One region of the Rothia sp. HMSC072B03 genome, then DNA from elsewhere that is predicted to be linked to it. Evidence: predicted binding sites of a transcription regulator. Region 1 holds the regulator's gene; the other holds the start of a gene.
What was found. Region 1 encodes LexA, which represses DNA repair genes until DNA is damaged. Its sites were predicted from a motif close to TCGAACANNTGTTCGA; they were not measured.
Positions count from the first base shown of each region.

Region 1 (15,071 bases):
GATCAGAATCGGCGTAACGAGCCAGAGTGCCTTCAAGCCAGGCAGAATCCGCCAGCGCCGCGCTGGTCACGTTCACGCGGTCCGGGTTGAGACTCAGGGCTCGCTCCAGGCTCTCAGCATTACGCACACCGCCACTGACCTGAATACGAACCGGGGCAGAGCTCCGGGCGCTCTCGGCACGGACGGCGGCGGCAACCTCCGCCAGAACATCCGTATTCGTACCGCGGCCAAAGGCTAGGTCAAGATCAACCAGATGAATCCAGCGGGCGCCAGCCTTCACCCAGGTGAGCGCCGCCTTGACCGGATCGAGACGCTGCTCGCCACCGGACAGGGTGCCGCCCACAGGGCGTACCGCGTAGCCCTCGGAAATATCGACGGCCGGCAGAAGTTCGAGGATGGGTTTAGCCATTATGATTCCTCCCCACCGGTAGCGGATTCACCCGCGGCAGGCGACAGCCGGCCGGTCACCGCGAGGGACCCAACCCAGCGGCGCATAAATTCCGCACCCAGCTCACCGGATACGACCGGGCAGAACTGCACAGCGGTCAGCGGGCCGTTCTCCACCGCGGCAATATAGGGAGGTTCGGTTGCCGTCCAGCTCACCGCGGGAGGAGCGATATAGTCAATGCTCTGGTCAAAGACCCACTCAAAAACACCGTGCTCGGACTTGAAACGGGCCTCGCCCTCAATATCTTTGAGCAGTCGACTGCCGGTCGAGGGGGACACCGCGGAGGAGCCGGGCACCAGGCCCCGGGTGGAAAGCTCCACGCTCTCGCCGGGCCACTCCCCCATACCCTGAACCTGCACGCTGCCCAGCTGCGGGTGGTTCACCGCGACGGATTCAAAAAGGCAGCTCAGGGCGGCACCGGCCGCGAGCACCGGACGGCCACCGGCCACGCGGCGCCCAATCACGCGCTCAGCGTCCTTGGCTTTTAGCTCGTCGAACGCCTCAAGGGAACCGGCAGGACCGGCAACCACCATGCCGTCAGCCTCGCGGAGCTGATGCGGGTCAGCGGTGACGATGACCTCCGCACCCGAATCCCGAAGAAGCTTTACCATGGCGCCGTGAGTTCCGGAATCTCCCAGAACGGCGACCACGGGGCGCGGTGAGGAGACCGCGTCCTGATGGGACTGAGAGGGTGTTGACATCGCGTGCTCCTTGAGTAGTGCGGTAGGCGGTTCGTAGCCGATTCATAATCCGCTGACGAGTGAGCCGAAGCTCTCGCCTCGACAGCTTTGCCTAGTGGCGCGGCTTGGGAACCTCGAGGCGCTGACCGGCGTCGACAGCGGTGCTCGTCAGCGAGTTCATCTCCATAATACGCACCACGGTATCACGGACATCACCGCCGGGGTTCACCGACTGGGCGATGTCCCACAGTGTCTCGCCGTGCTTAACGGTCACAGTGGCTTGGGTAGCCGATGCGTTCTCAACACGGGGGCCGAAGGAAGGGCCGAGGAAGGTAATGGCGCCCAGCACCACGAGCGCGGCCAGGGTCAGCAGAGGCAGCCCCTTGAAATTGCGCAGGGGGTTGAAGCGTTCCAGGCGAGACGATAGGGAGCGAAGACCCGAGATAGCGGAGGGCACAAGGCCCGCACGGCGGGAAGACGATTCCCTCCCCTGCCCGGAGAGGTGCGCCGAACCGGAGCGTTCATTCACCGGAGCGGAGGGGGCCACAGGCCGAGCAGCCGCCGCGGTGGGAGAGACACTGCGGACGGGCGCCGGAGAGGCAGAAGACTGAGGAGCGGATGCGCGACGGGAGGAGCCTCGAGCGATGCGCGCGGACTGCCGTGCGTGCGCGGGGTGAAGTACCACCAAACCTTCCGGAAGGGTAGCAGACGCAGAGGCACGGTGAGGGGCCAAAGAAACTGCGGTCATAATTGTGGTTCCTTTCTCTCAAGCTCACTCCCGCGGTAATCCGCCGGGGTGAACGGTGCCAGCTCTCTCGAGACTCGGCGGGTGAGTTGAGTGTGGTTGTTCGTTTTTCTGCCCGGGACCCGACACGTCGGGTCAAGGAACGTTCGGGGTTTTGTCTTGCAGACGCATTCCCCAGAACTCCCCTTCGGCATAAGGAAGGTCATTCGGTTTCTCGTTCGAATACTCTCGAACATTCGACAACCCCCTTCCAGACCCGCAAGGCAGAACGAGTATTCGAATTACATGGAGAATACCCCGTTTGCGCCCCGAAAATCGGGAGGGTTTTCCACTGTATCCGAATCCGTGTTCTAAAGTCTAGCAGATACATACTAAAAATTCCTCCGGTTTCGAAGAAAAAATCTAGTATATTTGTTTGAATTTGTCGGTAGAGTGTTCTACACTTGTGTCAAGAGATGTTCCACACGCTCGTGATGATTTCCATCATGGCGGGGCGTGACTCGCGACGGATCTAGAATCTAATCCACCCCTGACGAGATAAGGGGTATGTTTCACCTAAGCCGTGCGATATACGTCACCGTATGACGAACACGTGGACAACCCATCCGTGCTCCGCCGAAGGTACAGCAGCCTTCGGCGACACAGACCAAAGGAAGAGATATGGCAACAGCACCCCGCCCGGCGCTGACCGCGCGCCAGCAGAAGATTCTTGACGCGATCCGCACCGAGATTGAACAGAAGGGCTATCCGCCGTCCATGCGCCAGATTGGCGATATGGTGGGTCTTGCGTCTCTCTCTTCGGTCACCCATCAGCTTGGCCGACTCGAAAATATGGGCTACATTCGCCGCGATCCCAAGCTCCCGCGTGCCATCGAAGTGCTCGACGAAAACGGCGCCGGCATGCACACTCCCCTGCCTGAACTTCCGAACTTTGAGGTTGGCGAGGACGACCTCGTACCCGTCCCCCTCGTCGGTCGCATTGCCGCGGGCGGCCCCATCACCGCCGAGCAGTCTGTGGAAGATGTACTCGCCCTGCCGCGCCAGCTGGTCGGCAACGGCAAGCTCTTTATGCTCAAGGTCAAGGGCGATTCCATGATTGACGCCGCTATCTGCGATGGCGACTGGGTCGTCGTGCGTGAACAGCACACCGCCGACAACGGCGACATCGTGGCCGCCCTGCTGGACGATGAGGCCACCGTGAAGGTCTTCCGCCAGGTTGATGGCCACACCTGGCTCATGCCGCGCAACGCAAGCTACGAACCGATTATGGGTGACCGCGCCACCGTCATGGGCAAGGTTGTTTCGGTATTGCGTAGCCTCTAATCCCCGCTCTTCGCGAGAGCATCATGGGGTGCTATGCCTCCCGGCGCCAACGCCCCGATCTGGTAGCTACGTCCTTTGAGACTTCAGCGCTTCCAAAGCCCATAACGAACAAAGCCCCCGGCACTCGCAAGTTTGCGAGTGCCGGGGGCTTTTCTCTGACTCTACGGGGAAATAGCCCTGCGGGGAAAACGCGCCGCCCGCTCAATACACGATGGCCCGCTCAGCACACGGTAGACGGGCTACCTGTCGATGGATTCCGATAGACGGGCCAGCGCACCCACCACGGCCTGCTTATTCTGGGTGGGCCACATCGGCGGCATGGCCCTCATCAGGTAGCCGCCGTAGCGCTTCGTTGCGAGTCGCGAATCCAGAACCGCCACGACCCCGCGGTCATTCACCGAACGAATCAGGCGACCCGCGCCCTGCGCCATGCGGATAGCCGCGTGATGCGCAGAGACGGCCATGAACCCGTTACCGCGGTGACGGTTCACCGACTCCGTGCGGGCCTGCGCAATCGGATCGTCCGGTCGCGGGAACGGGATGCGATCCATCACCACCAGACGGCAGGAGTCTCCGGGGACGTCAACGCCCTGCCACAGGCTCATCGTGCCGAACAGGCACGAGTCAACATCCTCGCTAAACTCCTCCACCAGGGCCTTCAGCGAGGATTCACCCTGCAGAAGAATATTCAGATCGCTTTGCTCACGCATATACTCTGCGGCGCGCTCGGCTGCACGCTTCGAGGAGAACAGCCCCAGGGCACCTCCCTCGGACGCCTCGCACAGCTCGCGAAGTCGCTCCAGCTGGCCCTCGTGCACGCCAAATCCCGGGGGCTTCAGATCCCCGGCAACGTACATGATGCCCTGCTTGCGGTAGTCGAAGGGCGAACCCACATCGATGCTCGTCCAGCGGGGAGCCCCCTCCCCCTGCAAACCCAGGGCGCCGGCGGCCACATCGAAGGAATCGCCCACCGTCAGGGTCGCGCTCGTTAGGATTACGGTGCGGTCGGCAAACAGACCGTCGCGCAGCTGCAGGCCAACGCTCAGCGGGGCGATATTCAGGGTCGCCGGGTCGGTATCGGAGGCGGCCACGTAGCGGCCGTTCTCCCAGCCGCCCTGACGCGAAACCCACAGCACATCCTGCTCAGCCGAAGCCTCCAGGATGCGGTTGCTCACCTCGTGCACCTCCGAGACGCGGGAACGGGCCATCTGCAGGCCGGCGTCGGCCTCCTGGCCGTCCGGTTTCGTATCGGAGAGCGCGGCGCGGGCCGCATCGTTCACCGCGGATAGGGCCGTGAGCAGGCGACCGTCGAGGCCGTTGAGCAGCCCTTCGGGCAGGCCCTCCAGTGCGGTTTCCAGGGTTCCGGCGGCCATCTCCAGGGCCCCGGAATCGGCCTTAGAGTGTTTCTTCACGCCTCGAGCGGCGCGGCGAACCATCGCAACGGTCAGCGATCCGGAAACCGCACCGGTCACTCGGTCCACCAGCTCGTGGGCCTCGTCGATGATGACGGTCTCGTGCTCGGGCAGAACCTTCATACCCTCGAAAGCGTTAATGGCCAGCAGGGCGTGATTCGTGATGACGATATCTGCCTCGGCGGCACGACTACGCGCCATCTCGCTAAAGCACTCCTCCACCAGCGGGCAGCGGCGGCCCAGACATTCGGCCGCGCTCACCGAGACCTGAGCCCACGCGCGATCGGACACACCGGGCTTGAGCTCATCGCGGTCGCCGGTCTCCGTGCGGTCAGCCCACTCGCGCAGGCGCACGACTTCCTCGCCCACGCGGGAGGTCGAAGAAGGCATGTCGAAGAGGGCATCCTGTTCCTCTTCGGGGTAGCCGCCCTCAAGCTTGTGCAGGCACAGGTAGTTGTTGCGGCCCTTGAGCAGGGCCACCTGCGCCTGCGACTCCGGGCGCGGCTCCAGTGCTTGCAGAAGACGCGGAATATCGCGGTTCACGATCTGTGCCTGCAGGGCCAGGGTCGCGGTAGCCACCACGATAGGCTGGTCGGACTCCCCCACGCGAGCGAGAGCCGGAACCAGGTAGCCCAGAGACTTACCGGTGCCGGTGCCGGCCTGCACGAGCAGATGTCGTTGCAGTTCAAGGGCCTGCGCTACGTGCGCCGCCATCGTGCGCTGACCGTCACGTTTCTGCCCGCCCGTGGCCTCCACAACCTCGTCGAGCAGGTTCAGGGCATCCTTCGCACCGGGCAGGGTCTCAAGCTCCTGCCCGGTGAATCGGGTGCCCTCGGCTACGGGTACAGTCCCAGAGGCGTTTTTGGGCGCGCTAGTGCGTCCCGTCGTCTTCTGCGTCACGTTAATCGGTTCCTAGCGAGTCTCGGCGCTATCGGCCTCGGCGGTGAGGGCGCGGGCCTCGGCCAGCTCCTCTTCCAGAACCTCCAGCAGGTCACCCTCCAGCACGTACTCGGCCAGGTCCGAGGCGACGTCCTCGCGGACCAGTGCCGTCACGAAGGTGCCGTCCGATACGAAGTCGGTGCTCTTAATCTCTGCGTCCCACTCGTGCAGGCGCGAAATAATCTCGCCGTGGTTGTAGGGAATCAGCAGCTTGACCTCAATCGAGGGGCGCGGAATCGTGTCCGCAATCTTCTGCTTGAGCTCCTCGATGCCCTCGCCGGTGCGTGCCGATACGATGACGTGCTCGGGCTCGCGCTGGCGCATCCGCTCCAGCACGAAGGGGTCGGCCGCGTCGGCCTTGTTCAACACAATGATTTCGGGGATGTGGCGGGCGTCCACCTCGGCAAAGACCTCGCGGACGGCGCGAATCTGGCCCTCCGGGTCCGGGTGAGAGGCATCCACCACGTGCAGGATGACGTCGGCGTCGGCAACCTCCTCCAGGGTGGAGCGGAATGCCTCCACCAGCTGGGTCGGCAGCGAGCGCACGAAACCCACCGTGTCGGAGAGGGTGTAGCCGATGCCGTCGGGGGTCTGCGCCTTGCGCACGGTCGGGTCCAGGGTTGCGAACAGGGCGTTCTCCACGAGCACGCCCGCGTCGGTCAAACGGTTCAGCAGGGAGGACTTACCGGCGTTCGTGTAACCGGCAATAGCCACCGAGGGCACGCGGTTGCGGCGGCGGTTCAGGCGCTTCGTCTCACGCGCCGGCGCCATCGCGGCAATTTCACGCTTGAGCTTGGCCATGCGGGCGCGCAGGCGGCGGCGGTCCATCTCAATCTTGGTTTCACCGGGACCGCGCGAGCCGATACCCTCACCGGAGGCGGCACGGCCACCCGCCTGACGGGACAGGGAGGCGCCCCAACCGCGCAGACGCGGCAGCATGTACTCCAGCTGAGCCAGCTCAACCTGCGCCTTACCCTCGCGGGACTTAGCGTGCTGTGCAAAGATGTCGAGAATCAGGGCGGTGCGGTCGATGACCTTCACCTTGACGATATCCTCGAGGGCGCGGCGCTGGGAGGGAGCCAGCTCGGAGTCGACAATCACTGTGTCGGCGCCGGTGGCCTCCACGATGTCCTTGAGCTCCAGGGCCTTGCCGGAGCCGAGGAAGGTGCCCGGGTCCGGCTTGAGGCGGCGCTGAACCAGGCCGTCCAGCACCTCGGAGCCGGCGGTCTCGGCCAGCGCGGCCAGCTCACGCAGGGAGTTTTCGGCGTCCTCGACGGTGCCTTCGGTCCACAGGCCGGCCAGCACCACGCGTTCCAGGCGCAGCTGGCGGTACTCGACCTCGGTGACGTCCTCCAGCTCGGTGGAAAGGTTAGCTACTCGGCGCAGGGCGCGGCGCTCGGCGAGGTCTTCCTGATCTCCATCGAACTCGGAGTGCTCACGCTGAACATCGGAAATTTCACGCGCGCGGGTGTCGAGCACGCGGCGGCTACCGCGCGTCGGCGCGCTCTCGTGATGCGCGGTGCCCGCGGCATCGTAGGTGGTCAGTGAGGAGGCGGACTGGGAGCGGCCCAGAACGCGGTCCACGGTGCGGCGCAGCTGCTCGTCGCTCGGCAACTTCTCGGCCTCAGATACGGAATTATTCTTAGAAGTCATACGCCTTCCATTCTACCGCCGTTGCCCCGCTCGGGTAGGGGGTTTGGTCACCTGTGCGCTCAGGGCGTGCAGGCGGGCACAGCACCGTTCGGGCCAGGAACGCTGGGCCGTGCGGGCCAGGAGCGTCAGGCGGGATCGGGACGCCGTTCTGCCCCCCGGGAACCGGGCCGGTGCGGGCCTCCCGGTACACTGGATAGCATGAGCGAGCAGCATTACTTTTCTGAGACCCCCGAGACGGAGTTCAAGCCCCGCCCCGTGCAGGTGGAGCTGGCAGGCCGCAAGGTCACCGTCACCACCGCCAACGGCATTTTCAGCCCCTCCGGCATCGATAAGGGCACGGCCATCCTGCTTCAGGAGGCCCCCGAACCCCGCGGCGAGCGCCTCCTCGATATCGGTTGCGGTTGGGGCCCCATCACCCTGACCCTGGCGATGCTCGCCCCGCAGGCTCAGGTACACGCGGTGGACGTCAACTCCCGCTCTATCAGCCTGACCGAGCGCAACGCCGCCGCGCTCGGGCTGCCGAACGTCACCGTGGGAACCCCCGACTCGGTGGATCCCGAACTGCGCTTTGACACCATCTGGTCGAACCCGCCGATTCGCGTGGGCAAGGAGGTTCTGCACGAAATTCTGCTGACCTGGCTGCCGCGCCTGGCCCCGGAGGGGGACGCGTACCTGGTGGTGCAGAAGAACCTCGGCTCCGACTCGCTGCAGAAGTGGCTGGATGCGAAGCTGGAGGAGCTGTACCCCGGCGAGTTTGAGGTGTCGCGCTACGCAACGGCGAAGGGCTTCCGTATTCTGCTGGTGCACCGCCACGGGGCCTAAACCGCCCGGCGAAAGCCACCCGGCTAAAACCGCTCGGCGAATGTCGCCAACCGTTTAAGACATAGCGGCGGGTGTTTTCTGAAAGGATCTCAGAAAACACCCGCCGCTTTTCTATATCAAGTCTCTGCGCGCTCCGGTTCCGGGGCAGTACCTTAGCTCGTTCCCCTAGCGTAGCACCACGGTCGAAACCATCTGCGCCGGGCCGGCCAGCACCACGTGCTCGAGGTCGTCCGGGCCGAGCACGAAGGTGACGGCCAGGGTACCGCCGGGCACGTGCACGAGCCATTCGTCCGGCGCCTCCTCGCCGCCCCAGAACCGGGTGGCTGCGGCAGCCGCACAGGCGCCGGTACCGCAGGAGAGGGTCTCGCCCACACCGCGTTCGTGCACGCGCATCCGGATAGCGCCCACGTGGGTGCTGCCGTCATTTTCCAGCTCGACCGGCACCACGAATTCGACGTTCGTGCCATCTGCGGGTGCGGGGTTAACCTGCGGCTGGCTGTACAGGTCCAGGCCGTCCAGCTTGCCCTCGGAGCCGAGCATGACCACAGTGTGCGGATTGCCCATCGAGATGGACAGGCCGGCGCGCGGGGTCTTCAGGCCGCGGGCGGACACCAGGCAGTCCTCGCCTCCCTCGCGGGCGGCGTCACCGTGGATGAAGCTCCAGGGGCCCATGTCGACGGCGTAGCCTTCCTCGGTGCGGGCGACGGTCTTCACTCCGGCGCGGGTGGCAATCTGCACGGTCTGGCCGACCTCAAGCTCGATCAGGCCCTCGGTGCGCAGGTAGTCCACGAAGGCGCGCACGCCGTTGCCACACATCTCGGCGATGGAGCCGTCACCGTTGCGGTAGTCCATGAACCACACAGCGTCGGGGTATTCCTCGAGGAGCTTCTGGCCGCCGCGGGAAGAGGTGCTTCGGGCAGCGCGAATGAAGCCGTCCGCACCGATACCGAAGTGGCGGTCGCAGGCGCGGGCGACCAGGTCGGGGGTGAGGGCAATCTCTGACTTTTCATCCGTCACGAAGATGAAATCGTTGCCGGTGCCGTGACCCTTGGTGAGGGTCAATCCTGCCAGCTCGCCCCAGGTGGAGGGGTTCTCGCTCATATGCTGTCCTTAAACGTCGGGGGCCTGTCCGTCTATGATTTTACCGCGCCGACCGGTTCGAGGGGGTATCTGTTCGGCGGCGGCTCGTTATTGTGGCTTATCGGGTGCTTTCGCGGATGATGGCTTCCGCTTCATCGGCAAGGGTGGGTGAGAGCGCATCCAACCAGTGCACACGCTCATCTCCCCTGAACCAGGTCAGCTGGCGGCGCGCGAACTGGCGGGTGGCAATTGTCGTGTCCTCAATCGCCTGCTCCACGCCGTAGTCTTCGTCCTCAAGGGCGCGGGCAAACTGCGCGTAACCAATCGCGCGGGAGGCGGTCTTCCCCTCCTGCAATCCCTGCTCGTTCAGGGCACGCACCTCGTCCAGCAGGCCGCGCTCGTGCATGAGCTCCACGCGGCGGTGCAGACGCTCATGCAGCAGGACACGATCCATATCCAGACCAATCTGCACGCTCTCGGTCACGTACTCGCGCACCGGCATGAACGCAGAAAACGGGCGGCCCGTCACCTCGAACACCTCCAGGGCGCGAATGATGCGGCGCTCATCCTTCACGCGCGCAGCCGACTCAGGATCGACCTCCGCCAGGCGGGCGTGCAGGACCCCGATGCCCTCGGTGCGCGCCTGCTCCTCGAGGCGCTCGCGCACCCGCGCATCCGTGCCGGGAAACTCCAACTTATCCAGGGCGGCGCGCACATACAGGCCCGAACCGCCCACCAGAATCGGGTAGCGGCCACGGCCGCGAATCTGCTCAATCAGCTCGCGGCTGCGCTCCTGAAACTCCGCTACGGAGGCCTCGTCCCGCACGTCCATAATGTCCAGCAGGTGGTGCGGAACGCCTCGCATCTCCTCCGCGGTGACCTTCGCGGTGCCGATATCCATGCCCCGGTAGAACTGCATGGAGTCGGCGTTAATGCACTCACCGTTCAGGCGCAGAGCCAACTCAATCGCGAGCGCACTCTTACCGGTGCCGGTCGGGCCCACAATAGCGATAACGGGCAGAGTTTCGGAGATAGTCATGCGCCCCATTCTACCGGTTCCCACTGCCCCACTCGCGGTGAGGATGAGGACCCGAAGAACGGGGCGCACGACTCGCTATGAAAGATTAGGGGCGCAGGCCGATGGTAGGCATGCCCAGACCCACCGGCGCACCGGGAACCTGGGTGGTGCCGGTACCGCAGGAATCCGCCTGGGAGCGGTCCCACGCGTCGCCGGCGCGGGTGCGGCGCAGGCTGTACTGCTCGGCGGTCGGATCGGAAATCAGGTGGAAGGAGCCGGCCTCGGTAATCGGCACGGTCACCATGTCGCCGGGGCGGGGAGTCTCGCATCCCTCGGGCACCGAGAAGTGCACGAGGCGCTGGTCCGGGCCGCGACCCGAGAGGCGGTGGGTCTGCTCGGCCTTACGACCGGCCTCCGCCACGACCATCAGCTCAACGGTCTTGCCGAGCTGCTTGCGGTTTTCCTCGCCGGCGATGCGGTCCTGCAGGGCAATCAGGCGCTCGTAGCGTTCCTGCACGACCTCCTTCGGGATCTGGTTCTCCATGGTCGCCGCCGGGGTGCCGGGGCGAATCGAGTACTGGAAGGTGAACGCGGAGGAGAAACGAGCCTGCTCCACAACCTTCAGGGTCTCCTGGAAGTCCTCCTCGGTCTCGCCGGGGAAGCCCACAATGATGTCGGTGGTAATCACGGCGTTCGGGATGCGCTCGCGCACCTTCTCCAGAATGTTCAGGAACTTCTTGGAGCGGTAGGAACGGCGCATGTCCTTGAGCACCTTGTCGGAACCGGACTGCAGCGGCATGTGCAGCACGGGCATGACGTTCGGGGTTTCGGCCATCGCGTCGATCACGTCGTCGGTAAACATGGCCGGGTGCGGGGAGGTGAAACGCACGCGCTCCAGGCCCTCAATTTCACCGCAGGCGCGCAGTAGCTTGGAGAACGCCTGGCGGTCGCCGAACTCCACGCCGTAGGAGTTCACGTTCTGGCCCAGCAGGGTCACCTCGATAGCGCCGTCGTCGACCAGCGCCTGAACCTCGGCGAGCACGTCGCCGGGGCGGCGGTCCTTCTCCTTACCGCGCAGCGAGGGCACGATGCAGAAGGTGCAGGTGTTGTTGCAGCCCACGGAGATAGACACCCAGCCCGAGTACACGTGATCGCGCTTGGTCGGCAGGGTCGAGGGGAACACCTCGAGGGATTCGAGCAGCTCGGCCTGCGCTTCGTGGTTGTGGCGGGCACGCTCCAGCAGGGCCGGCAGGGAGCCGATGTTGTGGGTACCGAAAACGACGTCCACCCAGGGCGCTTTCTCGATGATGGCGTCCTGATCCTTCTGCGCCAGGCAGCCGCCCACGGCAATCTGCATGCCCTCATGGCGGCGCTTGACGGGGGCCAGCTGGCCGAGGTTACCGTAGAGGCGGTTGGCGGCGTTTTCGCGCACCGCGCAGGTATTGAAAACAACCAGGTCGGGTTCGACGCCCTCCTCAGCGCGAACGTAGCCGTTAGCTTCGAGCAGACCCGACATTCGTTCGGAGTCGTGCACGTTCATCTGGCAGCCGAAAGTGCGCACTTCGTAGGTGCGGGGGCTGGTTTCGGTGGTCTGGGCGGAATCGCTGAGGGTCGAAGTCATGCCCTATAGGGTATCCGATGGGGGATAATGGCTCTATGCAGGTTTCCCTTAGTAGTAACTTTTCGCGTTTTTCACCGAACGATTCCTCTGGTTCTTCCGATGCCCCCGCGCGACAGGCGGAGGCTCCCGAGGTGCTAAACCCGGAGGAGGTCGCCCCCGAGGCCGGGCGCTCCCCTAGCGCCGAGGCCGGCTCTACCGACGATGCTCTCATCGAGGCTCTCATCGAGGAGGCCATCGCCCTCTACACCCCCGTGCCGCCCCAGGCGAGCGCAGACTCCGCCGCGATGCGCCGCAACCTCTCGCGCATGTTGGCCTGGGCGAAGGGCCTGGAGCAATCCGGCGGCCGCGACCTTGCGAGCGTACAGATTCTGGGCACCGGCATGCGCTCGGTCGTGGTGCGTGTGAACTTTGAGGCAGCCGACCCCGCGGAGGCCGCCGAGGCCCTGCCGTCCTCCCTGATTCTTAAGCGCTACCGCCGCAAGGATTCCACGCAGAACGCCGGCGGCTTCGGGTACCTGCGCGAACGCTACGGCCTGCCGGCCCTCAACGAGCAGGTGCCCGGGCTCTTCCCGCGGTTCTACGGTGCCGATGCCGAGCTGCGGGTCATCGCGCTCGAGGATGTAAGCGCCGGAACCGCCGAGGGTGAGCAGTACTCGGTCGCCCACGCCCTGACGGAGGGCACCAAAGAGCAGGCCCTGAACGCGTTGGACTACTACGTGGGGGCCTACCGTTCGCTGGCGCGCGCCGGCATCATGGGCGAGGCCGTGGAAAGCTACCGCGCGAACCTGGCCCGCGCCGACCGCAAGGCGCAATTCCCCGGGGCCATCGCATCCCCGGCGCTGGCCGAGCGTGGCCTCAAGCGAATTTACGGCGTGGACGAGCAGGAACACCCCGAGAACCACGAGGGTTTCGAGCTTCCCGAAGACCTCGAATCGCGCAGCACTCTGCCACCCGCCGTGGAGGAGCTCTCCTTCCGCTTCCGCCGCGTGGTGCAGCCCTTCTTCACCAAGCGTCCGCCCGTTCCCGAGCAGTTCAAGCTCAACCGCGGCAGGGTGTATATGCTCTCTTCGGGCGATTTTTCGCCGCAGAACGTGCTCATCGGCCCGGCCGAGGAGGCACCGGTGCGCATCGTGGACGCTGAGGGCACCTGCCTGCATCACCGCGGCTTCCCCTTCGTCGAGGCCATGCTGGGCTTCCCCTCGTCGCCGGAATACCCGCGCTACCGGGTGGACCGTCAGCGGGCCCTGCCGGCGCTGTACTCCGCGCTCTTCGATGATGCTCCGCTCGAGGCGCACCTGGCCGAGGATCTTGCGGTGTGCACCGCGGTCACGGTGTGCGTGCTCGTGGAGCTCTACTCCGCTTCCCCGCGTGCGGTTCTGCTCCCGATGATTCGCCGCGAGGGCGCGCAGCTGATGCGCCTGCTCCTGCAGATTTCGGGTTCGCAGGATGCAACCCTGGCCGAATGTGCCGAGCGTCTGGACGCGCCCGAGTAGGGAACGGCCATAGGCCTTCGACAGGGGGCTTTATAGGGTTTTAAAAGGGTGAGCCCGCCACAGAGTATTTCGGTGGCGGGCTCACCCTTTTGCTCGTCATAGTGCCGAGCGTAGCTGCGCAGTCCTCCTGCCGGCTTCCTACCGCAGGCCCCTACCAGAGGTCGTCCTCCGCGCCGTAGGCGGCAAGCTCCTCGCGGATTACCGACATCGATACCGAGGAGGAGTAGCCGCGGCGCGCAAGCATCCCCAGCAGGCGACGGGTGACCCTATCCTTCTCGGCGCGGTCACTCAAATCCATGCCGGGGCGCAGCTTCTTACGCACCAGCTCGGCGGCGTCCTCACGTTCCTGCTCGTCGGTACGCTGGGCCAGGGCGTTCTCCGCTTCCTCACCGCGCACCCCGCGTTCAGCGAGCTCGCGGCGTAGCGCGGCGCGGGAGAGCTTCTTGGTGCGGCTCTTCTGCCGCACGAAGGTCTCGGCGTATTCGGCGTCGTCGATGAGCTTGGCCGCCTCGAACTTATCGAGCAGCGGCTCGATGAGCTCGGCTTCGAAGCCTTCTGACTGGAGCTTCTTGCGCAGCTGCCCCCTGGTCTTTGCCGAGTAGGCCAGCTGGTTGTACACGATGGTCTTGGCGCGGGTGTAGGGGTCGGCTTCCTCGGCTGCACGGTCGGCGCGCACCTTCTGCTTCCAGGAGGGGCCCTGCCCGCCCATCCCGTCGGAGCCGTTCCCGCCGTTTCTCGGCGCGCGAACCCCGGAGGCTTGAGAGGCTCGGGGCGCGGCCGGGCGCTTGCCGCTGCCGATACCCTGAGCCTCCTCCTCGGCGATACCCCGAATAAAGGCTTCCTCGGCCGCGGTGAGCTTCTCGTTCAAGCTGCTTCCCTCCCTGAATAGGTTGCTCCCCGAGCCGCGACCCGCGGGGCTCTTACGGGTTTCCTCTTCCTCGCTCCGGGCCCCGAATGCGGGCGCGTAGGGCGAGCGCTTCTGCATCTTTTCCCGCTGCGCCGGGCTCATGCGACGGAATCCGCGCTTGTACTCGCTCGGCTTCTGCCGGTTCGAGCGCTTCTTCTGCTGTTTCTCCCGCTGCTGCGCCTGGCGCTCAATCTCTTCTTTTTCTTCTGCGGTGAGCCCCGACCCGATGGATGCGGCCCCGGCCCGGCTCATGCGGCCGGCCGCCATGGGGCGGGGCTCCGCGCCTCCAGGCGTGAAGGCCCGCACGGGGGCCTCGTCGATGGAGACGGCCGGCAGGTTCGGATCCACCCGCAGGCTACGGCGCGGCGAGCCCTCCGAAGATTCCTCGGAGCCTTGCCCTGCTCCCCCGCCCGGTGCGGGTTCAAGAGGTGCCGCGGGCACCGGAAAGTAGCCTGGGTAGTCGTCCCCGAGATCGCGGGCGATGGGCTCCTCGCGGAAGCCGTGGGCCGCCGGATGCCAATCGGGGAACTCTTCGGTTGCCTCTGGGACCGGCATCTTCCAGGAGGTCTTTTCCCCGGAAACCTTGCGCGGGGCTGTGTTTTTCCGGGTTACGTTTTCCTGCGCAGGTTTTGCCTGCGCCAGTTTTTTGGGCTCGAATCCTACCGCCCGCGATGCTTGGGGCGCGGAGGTCTTCGGAGATGCTTCCGGCGGCGTTTTCGCGGGCATGTTCGCCCCGGGCTTCTGCTCTACCGGCTTTTGTGCCCCGGATTTTTGTGCCCCGAACTTTTGCGATACGGGCGCTTCAGATGCCTGGCTCGTCACGGCGGGCGCGCCAGGCTCCGCGGATGCGGACCGCGGAGCCCCCCAGTCGAGGACGGGCTCGGCCAGGGGCGCGGGTGCTTCAAAGGCCAGCGCCTCGAAAGCTCCCAG
Region 1 covers NZ_KV797963.1:24,059-39,129, forward strand. The annotation lists gene HMPREF2630_RS00300 (HisA/HisF-related TIM barrel protein) at 1-409, opposite strand, end outside; gene HMPREF2630_RS00305 (type 1 glutamine amidotransferase family protein) at 409-1,149, opposite strand; gene HMPREF2630_RS00310 (LysM peptidoglycan-binding domain-containing protein) at 1,241-1,813, opposite strand; gene lexA (transcriptional repressor LexA) at 2,534-3,196, shown strand; gene HMPREF2630_RS00320 (ATP-dependent DNA helicase) at 3,436-5,508, opposite strand; gene hflX (GTPase HflX) at 5,521-7,200, opposite strand; gene HMPREF2630_RS00330 (class I SAM-dependent methyltransferase) at 7,399-8,022, shown strand; gene dapF (diaminopimelate epimerase) at 8,188-9,123, opposite strand; gene miaA (tRNA (adenosine(37)-N6)-dimethylallyltransferase MiaA) at 9,221-10,141, opposite strand; gene miaB (tRNA (N6-isopentenyl adenosine(37)-C2)-methylthiotransferase MiaB) at 10,227-11,741, opposite strand; gene HMPREF2630_RS00350 (hemin ABC transporter substrate-binding protein) at 11,777-13,234, shown strand; gene HMPREF2630_RS00355 (regulatory protein RecX) at 13,386-15,071, opposite strand, start outside.

Region 2 (15,071 bases), on a different contig from region 1:
ATGGGCGACTGGTCCACGTGAATGACCTTGTCCAGGTGCTCCAGGCCGTCGATGCTCTTGTGGCGGCCGGGCACCTGCTTGGCGCCGTTGAGCTTGTTCGCCAGGGAGGTGTACAGAATGTCGTTGACCAGGGTGGATTTGCCCGAGCCGGACACGCCGGTCACCGCGGTAAACACGCCCAGCGGGAAGGACACGGTCACGTTCTTGAGGTTGTTTTCGCGGGCACCGCGCACGGTCAGCTGGCGTTTCTTGTCCACGGGTCGGCGGGAGGCGGGCACCTCGATGCGGCGGCGGCCAGCCATGTAGTCGCCGGTAATGGATCGGGTGTTCTTCAGCAGGTCCTCGAAGCTGCCGGAGTGCACGATTTCGCCGCCGTGCTCGCCCGCGCCGGGCCCGACGTCCACGATCCAGTCGGCCTCGCGCATGGTGTCTTCGTCGTGCTCGACCACGATGAGGGTGTTGCCCATATCGCGCAGCTTGGTCAGGGTCTCGATGAGTCGGCGGTTGTCGCGCTGGTGCAGACCGATGGAGGGCTCGTCGAGCACGTAGAGCACACCGACCAGGCCCGAACCAATCTGGGTGGCGAGGCGGATGCGCTGCGCCTCACCGCCGGAGAGCGTACCGGCGGAGCGTGAGAGGGTCAGGTAGTCCAGGCCCACGTCCAGCAGGAACTGCAGGCGCGCGTCAATTTCCTTGAGGACCTGCTCGCCGATCTTGGCTTCGCGGGCGCTGAGCTGCAGGCCGCGCACGAAGGCGAGCGCGTCAGCAAGGGACAGGTCGGTAATGTCTGCGATGGACTGGCCGCCGACCTTCACGCCGAGGATGGTCGGGTTCAGGCGCGCGCCACCGCAGGAGGGGCAGGCGACCTGGCGCATGTACTGTTCGTAGCGGTCGCGGGCGAAGTCCGATTCGGTTTCTTCGTGCTTGCGTTTGATGTACGCCTTCACGCCTTCGAATCCGGAGGTGTAGCGGCGTTCGCGGCCGAAGCGGTTGCGGTAAGACACCTCAACCTTGTAGTCCTTGCCGTCCAGGATGGCGGCGCGGGTCTTGGCGGGCAGGTCCTTGAAGGGGGTGTTCAGGTCGAAGCCGAGCTCCTCCCCCAGGCCTGCGAGCAGGCGTAGCCAGTATTCGGTGGTGGCCTTGCCCTGCGACCAGGGGGCGATGGCGCCCTCGCCGAGGGTCAGGTCGGGGTTGGGTACGAGCAGTTCGGTGTCGACTTCCAGGCGCGAGCCGATGCCGTCGCAGGCGCTACACGCGCCGAACGGCGAGTTGAAGGAGAAGGCGCGCGGCTCGATGGTGTCGATCTGCAGCGGGTGGTTATTGGGGCAGGCGAGGTTTTCGCTGAAGGAGCGGGTGCGTTCGGGGTCGTCCTGCTCGCGGTCCACGAAGTCGATGAGCACGCGGCCGTCGGCGAGCTTGAGCGCGGTTTCGATGGAGTCAGTCAGGCGCTGGTGAATACCGTCCTTAATGACGATGCGGTCGACGACCACCTCGATGGTGTGCTTGTACTGCTTGGCGAGCTTGGGCGGGTCGGAGAGCTGTACGGTTTCGCCGTCCACGCGGGCGCGCGAGTAGCCCTGGGTGAGCAGGTCCTTGAAGAGGTCTACGAACTCGCCCTTGCGTGCGCTGACGACGGGCGCGAGAATCTGCAGGCGGGTGCGTTCGGGGTACTCCTGCAGGATGTCTACGATCTGTTGCGGGGTCTGCTGGGTGATTTCCTCGCCGCAGACCGGGCAGTGCGGGTGGCCGATGCGCGCCCAGAGCAGACGCATGTAGTCGTAGATTTCGGTGATGGTGCCGACGGTCGAGCGGGGGTTCTTGGAGGTGGACTTCTGGTCGATGGACACCGCCGGGGAGAGACCCTCGATGAAGTCGACATCGGGCTTGTCAACCTGGCCCAGGAACATGCGGGCGTAGGAGGAGAGCGACTCGACGTAGCGGCGCTGGCCCTCGGCGAAGATGGTGTCGAAGGCGAGGGAGGACTTGCCGGAGCCGGAGAGGCCCGTGAAGACGACCATCGCGTCACGCGGGATGGTCAGGTCTACGTTCTTAAGGTTGTTTTCTCGGGCACCCTGCACACGAATACTGGTCAGGTCATTGGGTTTGAGCGCGGTGCTTCCGTGTGCCGGGCGGGGTGTCATCGAAAATCCTTTCGTCTTAATCTTCGAACTTAAATTCTACACCCTCACGACTTTCACCGGCGGGATTATGCGACCGGTGAAGGCATGAGGGTGCAGTACTTATATGAGGCGGACTAGGAGGCGCAATTCGCCAGGCGCGGTTTACCAGCCGCGGGTGCCCCAGTCTTCCAGGTGGGGGCGCTCGTCGCCGAGGGTGGTGGAGCGACCGTGGCCGGGCAGCACGATTGCATCGTCTTCGAAGCCGCCGAAGAGCTTTTCGAGCACGTTAGAGAAGAGCTCACCGAACTGCTGCGGGGAGTCAGTCTTGCCCACGCCACCGGGGAAGAGCGAGTCGCCGGTGAACAGCAGGGTTGCGGGAGTGCCGTCTTCCCAGGCGGTTTCGAGGGTGTAGACGATGGATCCAGGGGTGTGACCGGGCACATGCAGGGCGCGCACCACGGTGTCGGAGAGGTAGAAGTCGAAGACCTCACCACCGTGCAGGGGCTCCTCCACTTCGAAGTTCTCCTGCTCCTTAATGGCGTCGGCATCGGCATCCCCGGCGGAGGTGATTGCGCCAGTGAGCTTCTCGAGCTCGGCAATGGCGCGAATGTGGTCCCAGTGGCCGTGGGTAACCAGGATGCCGGTCAGGCCGATTGCGCGGGGTTTGAGGGCATCAAAGTCTTCTTCCTTCTCCATGACGCGCACGCGGCGGTCCTCGGCATCGGTGAGTTCCAGCTGCGGGCAGTCCTGAAGTAGTGCATCGAGGGTGAAGGCGTAGAGCTCCTCGGCTTCTGCGGCCGGGTCGATGAGTACCTGTTCGCCCGTGGCGCGCATGGTGATGAGGTAGACGCTATTGTCCATCTCGGAAACACTGAGCGCGCGCACGGTCAGTTCGGGGTTCTCGAAGATGAGTGTGGATTCGGGGTATGTAGTCATACTTCCAGTGTAGGGGGTGTTCCGGTTGAGGAGGTGCCGGGGTACTCCCCTGCGGGATGCGCCTCGGCGGTTTCTTGGGTGCGCTCGACTTTGAACGCACAGCCTTTGCCCGGGACGGGTGCAGCTCGGATGAGGTTCCGGTCGAGGCACCGCTTGAATTTTAAAAGTTAAACAGAGAAGCGACCGTGCATCGATACACAGTCGCTTCTCATGACACCCAGGGGTATCTATCACTCACTCAAACACAAGCAACCCGAGGACTTTGGAAATCTCACGATTACTTGATGCATCCATCATAGCGGAGTTTTTTCACCCTGTCCGGCGAGTCATTTTGGTACGGAGTGCCAATTTAAGTGACCGGAGCCTCACTGTAACCGTTCTGTAATAATTCCACCCGTTTTTTAGGATATCCATACGTACCAATTTTATTTTTCAGCTCCAATAAGTGAGCCATATCACTGAAAAAAATTTTTAGCTTTCCCTCAATTTGACACTCAGGTGCATCTTTCTCAGGGGGTCCCACTGAGACTTTTACGAGGGTTGAATACCCCGTTTTCCCTTGATATTCCGCGGAATATCAACCTAAACCTAAAGAAACTTTCTAGTTGAAGCAACTACTTTTCACCTCGTTTTGATCACATCCCTTCGCATTGCCCGCCACAAAACAGCCCACAAAAGCCTCCAATGGGAAATCTTATTGGTCTGCTCCACCCCTAAAAACCCCCAGTTGGCCAACGCTTTTATAAACAAAGGCTTCGTCATCCACCCTTCCATGGACCCAAAAGTGCAACCTCGAAAATTTTCACGAAAAAGAAAAAATACTAGTCAAAGCCATATTTTCACAAAATGCAGGTGCATGACTCGCTTAAAAATCAACCTCCAGAGGGTGTTTAACGAAAGATAAGGCTCAAGCAAATATCGAGGAGGAAAAATAACACATACAGACCAATTTAAGATTTACAGACCCCGAAAGGGCCCCTCATGGCAACCCCTTACAGTCCGTATATCACCCCGTAAATAAACCCTCCAGCTCATTGTGAGGATGGTCTTCAAGCCACCTAGCGGAGCTCTCCACAGACGACGAGCGGCGAAAACAACCGACGAATCAGCATCACCTACGGGGCTAGATCACCACCCGGCAGACCCCATATCGGCACACGGCGCGCAGAAAGGCGGCGCCCCTCCCCCGCTCTAGGGAAGGAACGCCGCCTCTTACCAGCTACAGATTAGCTGAAACAGCCGTCTTAGGACAGGCCGACCATCACGCCGTTCTCGTCGAAGCCGATGCGCTCAGCCGCGGGGCTCTTGCTCAGGCCCGGCATGGTGCGCATGGTGCCGCAGATTGCGTAGACGTAGCCGGCACCGGCAGCCAGGCGAACCTCGCGCACGGGCAGGGTCCAACCGGTCGGTGCACCCTTCAGCGATGCATCCGAAGAGATGGACAGGTGGGTCTTCGCAATGACCACGGGCAGGTGCGAGTAGCCCAGCTCCGCAAAGCGCTTGAGCTGCTTAGCGGCAGCCGGAGCAATCGAAATGCCGTCCGCGCCGTAGACCTTGGTCGCGACCTTCTCAATCTTGGTCTCGATGGAGTCCTCAAGATCATAGGTGTACTTCAGGTCCGAAACGTCGTCGCAGGCCTCGGCCACAACGTTCGCCAGGTCGATGGTGCCCTTACCGCCCTCGGCCACACCGTGGTGGATGGCCACACGAGCGCCGGCCTCCTCGGCGATACGGCGAATCGTCTCGTGCTCGGAATCGAAGTCGGTCGGGAAGGCGTTAATGGCCACGACCGGCTGAACACCGAAGTCGCGCACAATCTCGATGTGCTTCTTCAGGTTCTCCGCGCCCTTCTCCACATCGGAGGGGCTTTCCTGCAGCATGCCCTCGGGCAGGGGCTTGCCCGGAACAATCTTGTACAGGCCGGAGTGGGACTTCAGGGAGCGCACGGTCACGACCAGCACTGCGGCGTCCGGCTTCAGACCGGAGACGCGGCACTTGACGTTGAAGAAACGCTCGGCACCCATGTCGGCACCGAAGCCAGCCTCGGTAATCACGTAGTCGGAGTACTCCAGGCCCACGTAGTCGGCAACCACGGAGGAGTTACCGGTTGCGATGTTGCCGAAGGGGCCGGCGTGAATCAGGGCCGGGGTGTGCTCCAGGGTCTGCAGCAGGTTCGGGTTGATGGCGTCGGCCAGAATCACGGACATTGCGCCGTCAGCCTTCAGGTCGGCCGCGGTGACGGGCTCGCCGTCGTAGTTCAGGCCAATCACGATCTTGGCCAGGCGCTCGCGCAGGTCCTTGAAGGAGGTGGCCAGCGAGAGAATCACCATGATTTCGGAGGCGCTGGTGATGTCGAAACCGGTCTCGCGGACCACGCCGTCCATGCGCTCGCCCAGGCCCACGACGATGTTGCGCAGGGAGCGGTCGTTCATGTCGATAACGCGGCGCCACTCGATTGCGCGCGGGTCGATGCGCAGCTCGTTGCCGTGGTGCAGGTGGTTGTCAATCATTGCGGCCAGCAGGTTGTGGGCCGCGGTCACGGCGTGGAAGTCGCCGGTCAGGTGCAGGTTCAGCTTCTCCATGGGGACAATCTGAGAGTAGCCACCACCTGCGGCACCGCCCTTGATGCCGAAGGTCGGGCCCATTGCGGGCTGACGCAGAGCCAGCGCAGCCTTGCGGCCGGTCTGTGCGAAGCCCTGTGCGAGGGAGACGGAGGTCGCGGTCTTGCCTTCGCCAAGCGGGGTCGGGGTCACCGCAGTCACCACAATGTACTTGGAGCCGCGCTTGCGGGCGGTCTCTGCGTTGGTGCTTTCGTCGAGCAGAACCTTGGCGACGTACTTGCCGTAGGGCTCGAGGCGATCTTCGCTGATGCCGCTCTCTGCTGCGATCTTGCTAATCGGCCACAGATCGGCAGCAAGCGCGATTTCGAGGTCGGAGGGGAAAGGCTTCTTCGTCATTGTCATCCTTCGAGTTGTACGAATCATGCTCTTTCATTCTATGTGTTAGCTCACGCATTTGTCCCTCACCTCGCCGTCCCGCGCATCAAGAAAGTGGTTTTTAACCAAAGTCATCCCCGCCTCCGGTACCCTACGCTCACATGGAGTGGGCAGGGTCGGATGCGGGGATGAGTAACGCGTACATGCCGGATTGCCGGTACAGGAACCGGCTCTACGACCAGCTATTACGGCATGGTCAGCAGCACCTTGGTGGCGGTGCGCTGGTCCATTGCCTCGTAGCCCTTGGGGGCCTCGTCGATGGGCAGGACCAGGTCGAAGACCTTACCGGGCTCAATTTCGCCCTTGTAAATCAGGTCGATGAGGGTCGGCAGGTACTTGCGCACGGGGGCGGGGCCACCCTCCAGGTGCACCTGCTTGCCGAAGAGAGCATCGGTACCGATGGAGCTGTCGTGCGGCACGCCCACGAAGCCGATGTAGCCGCCGTGGCGCACGCATCCAAGAGCCTGGTCGAAGGACTGCTGGGTGCCGACAGCCTCCGCCACGCCGTGCGCGCCCACGCCGTCGGTGAGCTCCATGACCTTGGCGATGCCCTCCTCACCGCGCTCCTCCACGATGTGGGTTGCGCCGAATTCCTTGGCGAGCGCCTGACGCTCGGGGTTACGGGACATGATGATGATCTTCTCCGCGCCGAGCTGCTTAGCGCCGATGACTGCGCTCAGACCAACCGCGCCGTCGCCGACGACGACAATGGTCTTGCCGGGGGCTGCGCCGGCGGCGTCTGCCGCGTACCAGCCGGTGCCGAGCACGTCGGAGGCAGCCATCAGGTGCGGAATCTGCTCCGCGGTGGGTGCGGCGGGGGTCTTGACGAGGGTGCCGTCCGCGAAGGGCACGCGGGCGTACTCTGCCTGGGTGCCGTTGGAGCGTGCACCGATGAAGGCGTCGCCTGCTGCGATTGCCTTCAGGCAGCGGGAGGGGTAGCCCGCGGTGCAGGTTTCGCATTCGCCGCAGGAGATGCAGAAGGAGCCTACGACGAAGTCGCCGGGGGCTACGGTGGTGACCTCGGAGCCTACTTCGACGACCTCGCCGATGTATTCGTGGCCCATTGCCCGGTGGTCGACAGGCTGTGCGCCGCGGTAAGACCACAGGTCGGAGCCGCAGATGCAGGAAGCCGCGAGCTTGATGATGGCGTCGGTGGGTTCGAGCAGGGTCGGCTTGTCGACCTCGTTGACGACGACCTTACCGGGGGCTTCCATGACGACTGAACGCATGATGTTCCTTCCAGGATTTGGGGATAGTGGTTCCACAGTACGCCCCGCACCCCGATATATCAACAGTCTTTTATGCTACGGGGTGAAGAGTTTGTAGCGAGGTGCCCACAGCTGGAACCAGGGTGCCGCTCCCCCGCTTCCCTAGCGCTTGCCCACTGCATCCTGGCAGGTTAAATGGCCTGGTTAAACGGCGGAACCCCCGCGCATCCACAGTGGACACGCGGGGGTTCCGCTCGGTTTGTCAAGCCTTATATCTCAAGGCAAGAAAGGGTGCTTAGAAGTCCCAGTCCTCGTCCTCGGTGTTCACAGCCTTACCAATCACGTAGGAGGAGCCGGAACCGGAGAAGAAGTCGTGGTTCTCGTCAGCATTCGGGGACAGCGCCGAGAGGATGGCCGGCGAAACGTTGGTCACGGTAGCCGGGAACATTGCCTCGTAGCCCAGGTTCATCAGGGCCTTGTTGGCGTTGTAGTGCAGGAACTTCTTCACGTCCTCGCTCCAACCCACGCCGTCGTACAGGGAGTGGGTGTAAGCGATTTCGTTCTCGTACAGTTCGTACAGCAGGTTGAAGGTGTACTCCTTCAGCTCTGCCTGACGCTCCGGGGTCTCCTTGGCCAGGCCACGCTGGAACTTGTAGCCGATGTAGTAGCCGTGCACAGCCTCGTCACGAATAATCAGACGAATCAGGTCGGCGGTGTTGGTCAGCTTCGCGTGCGAGGACCAGTACATGGGCAGGTAGAAGCCCGAGTAGAACAGGAAGGACTCGAGCAGGGTCGAGGCAACCTTCTTCTTCAGCGGGTCATCACCGGTGTAGTAGGCCAGGATGATCTTGGCCTTCTTCTGCAGGTGCTCGTTCTCAGAAGCCCAGCGGAATGCCTCGTCAATTTCCTTGGTGGAGGCGAGGGTCGAGAAGATCGAGGAGTACGACTTCGCGTGCACGGACTCCATGAACGCGATGTTGGTGTACACGGCCTCCTCGTGTGCGGTCACGGCGTCCGGCAGCAGGGACACAGCACCGACGGTGCCCTGGATGGTGTCCAGCAGGGTCAGACCGGTGAAGACGCGCATGGTCAGCTGCTTCTCTTCGTCGGTCAGGGTCTTCCAGGAGGGCACGTCGTTGCTCAGCGGCACCTTCTCCGGCAGCCAGAAGTTACCGGTCAGGCGGTCCCAAACCTCGAGGTCCTTCTCATCCTCGATGCGGTTCCAGTTGATGGCCTCAACGACGTGGTCGACGAGCTTCACCTTTTCGCTCATGATAATTCTCCGATTCTTGGGGGCGGTGACGACTCATCTGGGCCGCGTCAGGCTCCGCGCGAGTCACCCTGAATCGCGCGGAGCCGCGGGCCGGCCGCCCCGCCCCCTTTAGTAGTTATGGTGTGTCAGCTCAGGCTGAATGTCTCCGACGTTCGGGCCTAGAGCATGCAGGATACGCAGCCTTCAACCTCGGTACCCTCAAGAGCCATCTGACGCAGACGGATGTAGTAGATGGTCTTGATGCCCTTACGCCATGCGTAAATCTGGGCGCGGTTGATATCGCGGGTGGTGGCGGTATCGCGGAAGAAGAGGGTCAGCGACAGGCCCTGGTCCACGTGCTGGGTTGCCACGGCGTAGGTGTCGATGATCTTCTCGTAACCAATTTCGTACGAGTCCTGGTAGTACTCCAGGTTGTCGTTGGTCATGTACGGTGCCGGGTAGTAGACGCGGCCGAGCTTGCCTTCCTTGCGGATCTCAATCTTCGAAGCAATCGGGTGAATCGAAGAGGTCGAACCGTTGATGTAGGAAATCGAGCCGGTCGGAGGAACGGCCTGCAGGTTCTGGTTGTACATGCCGTGCTGTGCGACGTCGGCTGCCAGCTGAATCCACTCCTCGCGGGTGGGGATGTGGTGCTTGGCGAACAGCTCGCGGGTACGTTCGGTCTGCGGTGCCCATTCCTTCTCGATGTACTTGGCGAAGAACTCACCGGAGGCGTACTTCGAGTTCTCGAAGCCCTCGAAACACTCACCGCGCTCCTTAGCGAGCAGCATGGAGGTGCGGATTGCGTGGTAAGTCACGGTGTAGAAGTACATGTTGGTGAAGTCCAGCGCCTCTTCGGAACCGTAGAAGACGTGCTCGCGTGCCAGGTAGCCGTGCAGGTTCATCTGGCCCAGGCCCACGGCGTGGCTCATCTTGTTGCCACGCTCGATGGACGGCACGGAGCGGATATCGGACTGGTCCGAGACGGAGGTGAGCGCGCGGATTGCGGTCTCCACGGTCTTGCCGAAGTCGTCGCCGTCCATGGTGAGGGCGATGTTCAGCGAACCGAGGTTGCAGGAAATATCCTTACCGACGGTCTCGTAGCCGAGGTCGGCGTGGTAGGTGGACGGCTCGGAAACCTGCAGAATCTCGGAGCAGAGGTTCGACATGATGACCTTACCGGCGATGGGGTTCGCGCGGTTGACGGTGTCCTCGAACATCACGTACGGGTAACCGGACTCGAACTGAATCTCCGCGATGGTCTGGAAGAACTCGCGAGCGTTAATCTTGGTCTTGGTGATGCGTGCATCGTCGACCATTTCGTAGTACTTCTCGGAGACGTTGATGTCGGAGAAGGGCACACCGTAGATGCGTTCCACATCGTACGGGGAGAAGAGGTACATGTCCTCGTTCTTCTTGGCCAGCTCGAAGGTGATATCGGGGATCACGACACCCAGGGAGAGGGTCTTGATACGAATCTTCTCGTCGGCGTTCTCGCGCTTGGTATCCAGGAAAGAGTAGATGTCGGGGTGGTGTGCGTGCAGGTACACCGCGCCGGCGCCCTGACGTGCACCCAGCTGGTTAGCGTAGGAGAAGGCGTCCTCCAGCAGCTTCATGACGGGGATAACGCCCGAAGACTGGTTCTCAATCTTCTTGATGGGCGCGCCGGATTCGCGCAGGTTGGTCAGGGCGAATGCCACGCCACCGCCGCGCTTAGAGAGCTGCAGGGCCGAATTGATGGAACGACCGATGGATTCCATGTTGTCTTCCATGCGCAGCAGGAAGCAGGAGACCAGCTCGCCGCGTTGCTTCTTGCCCGCGTTGAGGAAGGTCGGGGTGGCCGGCTGGAAGCGGCCCGAGATAATCTCGTCCACGATCTCCTCGGCCAGCTTCTCGTTACCCTCTGCCAGCAGCAGCGCCACCATGCAGACGCGGTCCTCGAAGCGCTCCAGGTAGCGCTGACCGTCGAAGGTCTTGAGCGCGTAGGAGGTGTAGAACTTGAAGGCACCCAGGAAGGTCGGGAAGCGGAACTTCACGGCGTAGGCGCGCTTGAACAGGTTCTTGATGAACTGGAAGTTGTACTTCTCGAAGAGCTCAGGCTCGTAGTACTGGTTCTCGATCAGGTACTCAATCTTCTCTTCCAGGTCGTGGAAGAACACGGTGTTGTTGTTGACGTGCTGCAGGAAGTACTGACGTGCTGCCTGGCGGTCGGCGTCGAACTGAATCTTGCCGTTCTCATCGTAGAGGTTCAGCAGAGCGTTCAGCTCGTGGTAGCTCATACCCCGGAACTTCTCGGGTACGGTGTTGCCGGTGTGGCTCGCACCGAGAGTCTCTAGTGCTGAGGGCAGTTTTGCGTCCAAAATGCTTCCAATCCTTCGTTGACTTTTTCTACATCTGCTTCGGTACCCATGAGCTCGAACTTGAAGAGCACGGGCACGTTGCATTTCTTCGCGACGATATCTGCCGCGATGCCGAAGAGCGGGCCAAAGTTAGTGTTGCCGGATCCAATCACACCGAGCATGTTCGCGCGATTCTGATCCACGTTTAGGAACTTTACCACCTGCGGGGGAACATTGCCTGCACCTTCGGGCTTGCCGTAGGTGGGAACGATCAGCACGAAGGGCTCATCAAGCACCAGGGTGTCTTCGCCGGTGCGCAGGGGCAGGCGGAGACGGCGAGCACGAAGCTTCTCCACGAACTTGTGGGTGTTGCCGGAGATGGAGGAGAAATACACGACGAGTGGCGCGGATGCGTCCGCCAGAGCCTCGGTCGCTCGACCCTCAGAGGAGTTACGCGCATCCATGAGAATCTTGCGGATTTCTGCGTGTTCATCTGCGGGGTTGGGCGTGAGGACGGTACTCAACGTGAGCTCCTTACTTCGTATGTGCCGGTATGGCTGTGTGACGCCGATTCCGTTTATGTGGGTTTCGGCTGGATTTACGCTTCCAAAGCGTTGATCTTATCGGGGCGGAAACCGGACCAGTGCTCCTCGCCTGCGATGACGACGGGGGCCTGCAGGTAGCCGAGGGACTTAACCATCTCAAGGGCCTGAGTGTCTTCGGTGATATCAACCTTGGTGTAGCTGATACCCTTCGCGTCGAGGGCGCGGTAGGTCATGTTGCACTGAACGCACTGGGGCTTGGTGTACACGGTCACTACCATGAGAGTGCCTCATACTTTCTCCCGCTCAGGCGGGTTTATCTTGTGAATGATTCTGGCGTGTTTTCCTAGGGGCTCCACCGTCGTACCTCTACCCTGCCGGGGCGGTGCCGCCCGTCGTGCGGGGGCGGATCTGTTGCCTCGCGGTTCTGCGGGGAGGGCCCCGAGGGGCCTAAGCGGTGGAACCGAGTATTAATACTACATCTAGTGCCAAGAAATTTCTGCACCACAAGATGATGTGGTGTACGGGTCGTGTTTCGTTCGATAAACCCACAGCCGAACCCACTTAATGGGATGCCTCGCGGGCTTATCCACACCCGCCCGGTGGTGGAGTTCGCCGGATTTTCGGGGACCTCGCGGGGTTATCCACAGGTGGGTTTTAAGTTGGGCGGCATTTTGGTTGGCCCTCCCCGCTCGTTTCTTAGGGTGCTTTTAACCCCTCTGACGTTTTAAGACGTCCGGGGCCGTATTCCTCGGGCTTGATTTAAGCGCAGGTTTAACACTCGCCCAGCATGACGCGGAACGACGGGGTTTTAAAGACGAACAGGTTTTCTTAATGAGCCCTTAACCCGGGGGCTGACCGCGACGAAGGGGTGTGATTAAAGCTGTACAAAAGATTTTTAACTCTTCGCGACTGGCCGGTGTGTCGTTGGTTTAAGTTGGTTAAGCCTTAAACACCCCACAGCCCCGATGGACGAACCGGAATCTTCGGGGCAGGGTCCGGGGCGGGCTTGGAGCCTACAGAGCTCAGTACGCAGAGAAGGCCGACCACCCGTGCTGGAGTGGCCGGCCTTCACCGCATATAGGGTATGCGTGGGCGCAAAACGTGCAGCTGAGAACGTCTAGAAGTCGATGATTCCCAGATCGCGTAGCTTCTTGCTGAGCGTCACGCCGTCGGTGGCTTCAATCCACAGGGGTGAGCGCATCATCTGCTCGGCGCGGTGGTCGCTCCACACGCGGCCCGAGGCGAGCACGGACTCCCCCACCGTCAGGTTACGAATCACGATGGCCGCCACGTTGTCCGGGTAACGCACCGCGAAGCCGTTGTAGATATACGGGTCGCGCTGCCCGTCGTCACCAACCAGGATCCACTTCATCTGCGGGAACTCCTCAACCAGGCGCTGCAGGGAATCCACCTTGTGCTTGGTGCCGGACCGGAACCAGCGGTCGGGGGTCGGCCCCCAGTCGGTGAGCAGGAACGTGCCGCGCGGGTAGCCGTTACGGCTCAGGAATCGGCGCAGGGTCGGGGTAATGTTCCACGCACCGGTGGACAGGTACATGAACGGCGCGTTCGGCTCACTACGGCGAATACGGTCGGTCATGACGGCCATGCCGGGGGTCGGGATGCGCGCGTGCTCGTCGAGCACGAAGGAATTCCAGGCGGCCACGAGGGGGCGCGGCAGCATGGTCACCATGACAGTGTCGTCGACGTCCATGATGACGCCTAGCTTCTGCGACTCCGGCACGATGTAAACGCTGGTGGCTACGGCGCGCGACCCGGGCACGTACATGATGACCTCGTGCATGCCGGGTTCCAGGTCGATCTCAAGCTTCACGTCGAGCACGCCGCCGCGGTCGGTGTACGCCTCGTACTTGGTACCGCCGATAACGATGGTGACCGGTGCATCCGACATAGCGATCGCGGTGAAGGCACGCCAGCCTCGCATGGGATTGGCGGTGTCTTGGGTTCCCTCCACGACCTGCAGGAGTCGCTCAAGGTCGACCGTGTTGTAGAGGGCTCGGGCGATGATACGAACCCAACCCGGGTTCCCTTCGGATGCAACTCGTCCGTACCCCTCGCTGGGAACAAGAATCGGCTCGCGGCCGGCGGCGATAGCGCGCTTCTCGCGCCACCTATGCAGGCGGTCGGCCACGCGGTAACCGATGTTAACCGCCTCGTCAGCGGCGTCATTGACTAGGTTGCGCAATTCGTTATCCCCTCAGACTCTTACCCCACTAGTGTAACTGAGCCCGTCCCCTCGCGGGCCGAGCCCAGCACGTCGATACCTTTAAATACGCGGGTGAGAACGTGACCCCGCTGTGATATGCGCATTATTTAGGGCGGCGGGGCTGTTCAGGTTCTTGTAGGACCCACGCGGGCGTTATCCTGGAAGGTATGATCCACTCACAGCCTAACCGCCGACTTTTTGTGCTCGGCACCGCTATGCTTCCGCTCATCGCAGCCTGCTCGAACAAGTCGAATAACGACTACGACAGCACGAGCGGCAACTTTACTCCCTACCAGGCCGGTAGCGATAGCCCCTCCGTTACTCCCCGACCTGTAGCCACGAACTCGCCGACCCAGTCCGTCACCGGTAACCCGATTGATAAGCCGCGCGAGTGGCCCGGCGTGGGCAACGCTCTCGTGGGTGAGGGCAAGTACATCGCGTGGACGGTTGACGACGGTGCCAGCCCCGAGGCTATTCGCGGCTATGCCGAGTTCTCCAAGCGTACGAATACTCGCCTGACCTTCTTTATTAACGCCTCGTACGTGGGTTTCAAGAACAACGTTGATATTCTCCGTCCGCTGGTTCAGAGCGGGCAGATTCAGATTGCGAATCACACCTACAACCACACCGACCTGACCACCCTGGACGCCGAGGGCGTGAAGGAGGAGTTGCAGCGCAACGAGGACGAGATTATGAGCATCTTCGGTGTCTCGTCTAAGCCCTACTTCCGCCCGCCGTACGGCCGTTATAACGAGGCCGTGCTGAAGGCCGCCGGTGAGATTGGCTTTACCCGCCCGGTCATGTGGAACGGCACGACCGGCGACGAGGCAAAGACCAGCGCCCGCGTGATTTACATGCGTTCGCTGCGCTATATGCTTCCGCAGCAGATTGTTCTGGGCCACCTGAACTACGAGACGATTATTCCGATTCTGGATAAGCTCAAGGGCCTGCTGGACGAGCGCGGCCTGACCCCGGTCACGATCCGCGACTACTACGGCGACGCCTCGGAGGAGGAGATTAAGGCAGCGGCTCCCAGCCCGACCGCAACCCCCGAGCCGAGCGAGACTCCCTCCGCGGAGGCAACGACCGAGGCTCCCTCGCCGACCCCCACCCCCACTCCTACTCCGGCCCCGACCCCCCGGTACGAGGATGAGGTAGCCGCAACCAGGACCCCCTCGCAGCCGGCCGCCACCACGCGCGCATCCCAGCCGCCCCAGCCCGCGGCTTCGCGTTCGACCACGGCCTCGGCCACTGCGGGTGCCCCCGCCGCGGCAAACCGCTAGGCCGGTTCGGATCGGGTGATTCCGAGAGGTGCACTCGAGGCTGTGATTATTGGAAGCCCCTTCTCTCCCTGCGCGGGAGGGAAGGGGCTTCGCCGTGCCCACCGCTGCCGGTTTTCTTTCCCCGACTCGCTGAGAACATCGGGCGGGTAGCGCGGGAATAAACAGGGT
Region 2 covers NZ_KV797970.1:550,993-566,063, forward strand. The annotation lists gene uvrA (excinuclease ABC subunit UvrA) at 1-2,141, opposite strand, end outside; gene HMPREF2630_RS08805 (MBL fold metallo-hydrolase) at 2,283-3,056, opposite strand; gene HMPREF2630_RS08810 (formate--tetrahydrofolate ligase) at 4,301-6,013, opposite strand; gene HMPREF2630_RS08815 (zinc-binding dehydrogenase) at 6,238-7,281, opposite strand; gene nrdF (class 1b ribonucleoside-diphosphate reductase subunit beta) at 7,556-8,533, opposite strand; gene nrdE (class 1b ribonucleoside-diphosphate reductase subunit alpha) at 8,692-10,872, opposite strand; gene nrdI (class Ib ribonucleoside-diphosphate reductase assembly flavoprotein NrdI) at 10,845-11,375, opposite strand; gene nrdH (glutaredoxin-like protein NrdH) at 11,450-11,674, opposite strand; gene HMPREF2630_RS08840 (App1 family protein) at 12,514-13,599, opposite strand; gene HMPREF2630_RS08845 (polysaccharide deacetylase family protein) at 13,788-14,903, shown strand.
Region 2: uvrA (excinuclease ABC subunit UvrA) is a predicted target of LexA. The motif match lies at 2,165-2,180, and genes of this name have one in related genera.